DNA from 2 places in the Streptomyces sp. NPDC050704 genome. Region 2 is predicted to be linked to the other one. Evidence: riboswitches for the same ligand, from Rfam matches in the RefSeq annotation. Region 2 holds a riboswitch; the other holds the start of a gene.
What was found. A riboswitch is a leader RNA that binds a small molecule or an ion and turns the genes downstream of it on or off. The one in region 2 is predicted to bind thiamine pyrophosphate.
Positions count from the first base shown of each region.

Region 1: it holds a riboswitch for thiamine pyrophosphate, as region 2 does, so the genes downstream of both, AB0I18_RS16890 (thiamine ABC transporter substrate-binding protein) here and thiC (phosphomethylpyrimidine synthase ThiC) in region 2, are expected to answer to the same signal.

Region 1 covers NZ_JBFAHW010000024.1:94,511-97,712, reverse strand. The annotation lists gene AB0I18_RS16900 (phosphatidate cytidylyltransferase) at 1-489, shown strand, start outside; gene rlmN (23S rRNA (adenine(2503)-C(2))-methyltransferase RlmN) at 603-1,709, shown strand; TPP riboswitch at 1,741-1,872, shown strand; gene AB0I18_RS16890 (thiamine ABC transporter substrate-binding protein) at 1,952-3,043, shown strand; gene AB0I18_RS16885 (iron ABC transporter permease) at 3,160-3,202, shown strand, end outside.
Region 2 covers NZ_JBFAHW010000010.1:134,705-137,906, forward strand. The annotation lists gene AB0I18_RS08075 (VWA domain-containing protein) at 1-31, opposite strand, end outside; gene thiC (phosphomethylpyrimidine synthase ThiC) at 166-1,995, opposite strand; TPP riboswitch at 1,988-2,144, opposite strand; gene AB0I18_RS08085 (YibE/F family protein) at 2,216-3,202, shown strand, end outside.

The DNA.
Region 1 (3,202 bases), on a different contig from region 2:
GTCACGGCCGGGGTCTTCGCGGCCTTCTACATCCCCTTCCTCGCCACCTTCGTGGCGCTGATGCTCACCGCCGACGACGGCGCGTGGCGGGTGCTGACGTTCCTGGTGCTGGCCGTCGTCAGCGACACCGGCGCGTACGCCATCGGCTGGCGCTTCGGCACGCACAAGCTCGCCCCGCGCATCAGCCCCGGCAAGACCCGCGAGGGCCTGCTCGGCGCGGTCGCCTTCGCGATGGTGGGGGGCGCACTGTGCATGGAGTTCCTCATCGACGACGGCACTTGGTGGCAGGGCCTGCTCGTCGGCTTCGCGGTCGCGGTCACCGCCACGCTCGGCGACCTCGGCGAGTCCATGATCAAGCGCGACCTCGGCATCAAGGACATGGGCACGCTGCTGCCGGGGCACGGCGGGATCATGGACCGCCTCGACTCGCTTCTGCCGACGGCTCCGGTGGTGTGGTTGTTGATGGTGATCTTCGTGGGGTCCGGCTGACCCGGCTGACCCATCGACCGGCTGACCGGTTGACCTGCATAAACGTACGTGAGGGGCCCGTTGTCCACAGGGTGGCGGGTCCCTCTTCGTATGTCTGCGACACTTGTATGGCTATGCCTAAGCCCGGAGAACTCACTTTCGTCGCCCCGCGCGGAGCCAAGAAGCCGCCGCGGCACCTTGCCGATCTCACGCCCGCCGAGCGTAAAGAGGCGGTTGCCGCGATCGGTGAGAAGCCGTTTCGCGCCAAGCAGCTCTCGCAGCACTACTTCGCGCGGTACGCGCACGATCCGGAGCAGTGGACCGACATCCCCGCGGGGTCGCGCGCCAAGCTCCAGGAGGCGCTGCTGCCCGAGCTGATGACGGTCGTGCGGCACCTGTCCACCGACGAGGGCACCACCCGCAAGACCCTGTGGCGGCTCTTCGACGGCACGCTCGTCGAGTCCGTGCTGATGCGGTACCCGGACCGGGTCACCATGTGCATCAGTTCGCAGGCCGGGTGCGGGATGAACTGCCCGTTCTGCGCCACCGGACAGGCCGGTCTCGACCGGAACCTGTCCACCGGCGAGATCGTGCACCAGATCGTGGACGGGATGCGGGCACTCCGGGACGGTGAGGTCCCCGGTGGCCCGGCGCGGCTGAGCAACATCGTGTTCATGGGTATGGGCGAGCCCCTCGCCAACTACAAGCGGGTCGTCCAGTCCATCCGGGCCCTCACCGACCCCGAGCCGGACGGGCTCGGGCTGTCGCAGCGCGGGATAACCGTGTCGACGGTGGGGCTTGTCCCTGCCATCAACCGGTTCTCCGACGAGGGCTTCAAGTGCCGCCTCGCCATCTCCCTGCACGCACCGGACGACGAGCTGCGCGACACCCTCGTCCCGGTCAACACGCGGTGGAACGTGCGTGAGGTCCTGGACGCCGGATGGGAGTACGCGGCCAAGTCGGGCCGTCGGCTCTCCATCGAGTACGCGCTCATCCGGGACATCAACGACCAGGCGTGGCGCGGTGACCGGCTCGGCCGGATGCTCAAGGGCAAGCCCGTGCACGTGAACCTGATCCCGCTGAACCCGACGCCCGGCTCCAAGTGGACCGCCTCGCGGCCCGAGGACGAGAAGGCGTTCGTCGAGGCCATCGCGGCGCACGGCGTGCCGGTGACCGTCCGGGACACCCGCGGCCAGGAGATCGACGGGGCGTGCGGGCAGCTCGCGGCCACCGAGCGATAGGGCGGTACGCTGGCCCCGTAAGCACATCTTCATATTCCGACAGGGGAGCGCCACAGCGCTGAGAGTGCGGTAGCCGGGTCACGGATGAAAGGACCTGGCGGGCCGCAGACCCTCTGAACCTTGCCCAGGTCATTCTGGGTAGGAAGTTCGGTCATTACTCGAGCTGTTGCGCCCTGCCCGGGAACTTTCAGAGGTTCCCGGGCAGGGCCGCGTCTCTTCCTGGTAACCCAGGAGGAAAGTCAGTGAGCACCACCAGGAAGTTCACGGCCGTGGCCGTCGGGCTGGGCCTTGTCACGCTCGCCGCGTGCGGTTCGTCCGACTCCGACGACCAGACCGGCGGCTCCGGCTCCGGATCCAAGACCGTGACCCTCGTCAGTCACGACTCCTTCGCCTACACCAAGGACGTGCTGACGGCGTTCGAGAAGGAGTCCGGGTACAAGGTCAGGGTCCTCAAGGACGGCGACGCCGGACAGGCCGTCAACAAGGCGATCCTCACCAAGGACAACCCGCAGGGCGACGTCTTCTTCGGCGTCGACAACACCCTGCTGTCACGGGCACTCGACAACGGGCTGTTCCAGTCGTACGAGGCCAAGGGCTCCGACCTGATCCTGCCGGAGTACCGGGCCGACCAGGACAAGCACCGGGTCACGCCCATCGACTCCGGAGACATCTGCGTCAACTACGACAAGGCCTACTTCAGCAAGCGCAAGCTGGCCCCGCCGACGTCCTTCGACGACCTGATCAAGCCCGCGTACAAGAACCTGCTCGTCACCGAGAACGCGTCCACCTCCTCGCCCGGACTCGGCTTCCTGCTCGGTACCGCCGCCAAGTACGGCGATGACGGCTGGCAGGACTACTGGAAGAAGCTCAAGGCCAACGGCGTGAAGGTCGTCGACGGGTGGGAGCAGGCCTACAACGAGGAGTTCTCGGGCTCCGCCGGCGGCAAGAAGGCCAAGGCGGACCGGCCGCTCGTCGTCTCGTACGCCTCCTCGCCGCCCGCCGAGGTCATCTACGCCGACCCGAAGCCGAAGACCGCACCGACCGGCGTCGCGGCCGGCACCTGCTTCCGGCAGGTCGAGTACGCGGGGCTGCTGAGCAACGCCAGGAACGAGAAGGGCGGCAAGGCGCTCGTCGACTTCCTGATCAGCAAGAAGTTCCAGGACGACATGCCGCTCAACATGTTCGTGTACCCGGTGCGCGAGGCCGCTCAGGTGCCCGCCGAGTTCACGAAGTTCGGACCGCAGGCCGAGGATCCCGAGACCCTGGACCCCGCCAAGATCGCCGACAACCGGGACCAGTGGGTCAAGTCGTGGACCTCGCTCGTACTGAAGTAGAGCCGCCCGAAGCAGAACCGCGCGGAGCGGAGCCGTCCGGAGCGGAGCTGTCCGGAGCGAAGTCGCCCGAGGCGAAGCCGCGCGCGCGTACGAACAGCGCGGCTCGGCTCGGTCTCATGGCCGTGCCCGTCGCGTTCTTCGCGGTCTTCTTCGCCTACC
Region 2 (3,202 bases):
TGGCGCCCTTGCTCATGGATCTCGCTGTCATACAGCCAGTGTGCCGAGCCCGGCGAGCCGAGGCCTCCCTTCCTCCAAGTCTCATCCGAGGTGATGCCCCAGCCCTCGTGGCCCAGGGCCCGGGCTCGGGCTCGGGGCATCACCGCTGCCTCGGTCGGCCCTGGCTCAGTCCGCCAGTGGCAGGTACACCCGATTTCCCGCGGCCGCGAACTCCTTCGACTTCTGCGCCATTCCCTCCTCGATCTCCGCCTGCGAATCACCGTGCTCGCGGCGGATGTCGTGTGAGATCTTCATCGAACAGAACTTCGGCCCGCACATGGAGCAGAAGTGCGCCGTCTTGGCCGGCTCGGCCGGGAGTGTCTCGTCGTGGAACTCTCGGGCCGTGACCGGGTCGAGGGCCAGGTTGAACTGGTCCTCCCAGCGGAACTCGAAGCGGGCGTCCGACAGTGCGTCGTCCCACTCCTGTGCGCCCGGGTGTCCCTTGGCGAGGTCCGCTGCATGGGCCGCGATCTTGTAGGTGATGACGCCGGTCTTGACGTCGTCACGGTTGGGCAGGCCCAAGTGCTCCTTGGGCGTGACGTAGCAGAGCATGGCCGTGCCCCACCAGGCGATCATCGCGGCACCGATACCGGAGGTGATGTGGTCGTACGCCGGCGCGACGTCCGTCGTCAGCGGGCCGAGCGTATAGAACGGAGCTTCATCACAGATCTCCTGCTGAAGGTCGATGTTCTCCTTGATCTTGTGCATCGGGACATGCCCCGGGCCCTCGATCATGGTCTGTACGTTGAAACGCTTCGCGATCCTGTTGAGTTCCCCGAGCGTCTCCAACTCGGCGAACTGCGCACGGTCGTTGGCGTCCGCGATCGAGCCGGGCCGCAGGCCGTCGCCGAGCGAGTAGGTGACGTCGTACGCGGCGAGGATCTCGCAGAGCTCCTCGAAGTTCTCGTACAGGAACGACTCCTTGTGGTGGGCCAGGCACCACGCCGCCATGATCGAGCCGCCACGCGAGACGATGCCGGTCTTGCGGTTCGCGGTGAGCGGGACGTACGACAGGCGCACGCCGGCGTGGACCGTCATGTAGTCCACACCCTGCTCGGCCTGCTCGATGACCGTGTCCTTGTAGATCTCCCAGGTCAGCTCCTCGGCACGGCCGTCGACCTTTTCCAGCGCCTGGTAGAGCGGGACCGTGCCGATGGGGACGGGGGAGTTGCGCAGGACCCATTCACGCGTCGTGTGGATGTTGCGGCCGGTGGACAGGTCCATGACCGTGTCGGCGCCCCAGTGGGTCGCCCAGGTCATCTTCTCGACCTCCTCCTCGATGGAGGAGGTGACCGCGGAGTTGCCGATGTTGGCGTTGACCTTCACCAGGAACCGCTTGCCGATGATCATCGGCTCGATCTCCGGGTGGTTGACGTTGGCCGGCAGCACGGCCCGGCCCGCGGCGATCTCCTCGCGTACGACTTCGGGCGAAACGTTCTCCCGGATGGCCACGTACTCCATCTCGGGCGTGATCTCACCCCGCCTCGCGTACGTGAGTTGCGTCACGGCTTGTCCGTCGCGGCTGCGCCGCGGCTGGCGCGGACGCCCGGGGAAGACCGCGTCGAGGTTGCGCAGTCCGCCGCGCGGCGAGGTGTGCTTGATCCCGTCGTCCTCGGGACGAAGGGGACGGCCCGCGTACTCCTCGGTGTCGCCCCGGGCGATGATCCAGTTCTCGCGCAGGGGTGCCAAACCCCTGCGTACGTCGGTGTCGACGGTCGGATCGGTGTACGGGCCGGAGGTGTCGTACAGGGTGACCGACTGTCCGTTGGTGAGGTGCACCTGACGGACCGGCACCCGCAGGTCGGGGCGCGAACCCTCGACATACGCCTTGTGCCAGCCGATGGACTTCCCGGTCTCGCCGCTCTCGGGTGAGGCGGACTCCCCACCGCTGTCGCCCGGAGCGAACGCCCCGTTTGTCTGGCTGGAGGCAGGCGTGCGTACGTCCTTGTTGGTCATGAGACCTACTCCCTACGCCGGCATTACCCGGTAACAGGTTCGGCGGTCGACGCAGCGGCTTCCGTCCGCCGATGTTTCATGTGAAACATCGCTGGGACGAAGGTCAGCGCCCTCTCAGCCCGGTGCTCCGAGCTCCCGCGTGTGCAAAGGTGACTCCACGCTAGCGTCACAATGGGCGCGGTGAACAGTGGGCCCCCGCCGTTCTTGCGATGATCGGTCGGTGACCACGACGCAGCAGCCCCCACCCCCACCGTCCGAACCACCGCACGGACGCGGCCCCGACGGCCATGGGCACGAGGGCGGACATGGACACGGAAACGACGGACCAGGACCGGGCGGCGGCGGTAACTGGTTCGGTGGCGGCAGCGGTGAGGGACCAGGCGGCGGGCACGGCCACTCGCACAGTCATGGGCCGGCCGCCCCTGTCTCGATGCACCTGCGAAAGGTCATCGCGGCGGTACTGATCCCCTTCGCCGCGGCGGTCATCGTCGGGCTCGCGGTGCTCTGGCCAGGCGGTGCACCGGGGCACGAACGCACGGGGGTCGGCTTCGACCGGCAGACCCAGCAGGCCACCGTGACCAAGCTCGACAAGGTGGACTGCAAGTCCGTGAACGCCTCGGGGGAGACCCCGACCGGTGACACCTCCACCGCCGAGGGCTCGTCGGCGCAGCAACAGGCAACCGGCACCTGCAAGAAGGCGACGATCCGCGTCGACAGCGGCAAGGACAAGGGCCGTACCTTCACGGAGATCGTCCAGCCGGACTCCTCGCGGCAGCTGAAGCAGGGCCAGGAGGTGATCGTGGCGTACGCGCCCGACGCCCCCGAGGAGCTCCAGTACTCGGTCACCGATGTGAACCGCAGGCTGCCGATGGCGCTGCTGGCAGGTATCTTCGCCGTCGCCGTGGTCGTGGTGGGCCGGTTGCGTGGCCTCATGGCGCTGATCGCGCTGGCCGTCAGCTTCCTCATCCTGACGTTCTTCATCCTGCCCGCGATCCTGCAGGGTTCGAACCCGCTGGTCGTGGCGGTGGTCGGGGCCAGCGCCATCATGCTGATCGCTCTCTACATGTGCCATGGGCTCTCGGCCCGCACGTCCGTTGCGGTAGTGGGCACACTGCTCTCGTTGCTGCTGATCGGGCTGCTCGGCTCGGTGTTCATCGGCTGGGCCGCGCTGACCGGCAACACGGACGACAACACCGGTCTGATCCAC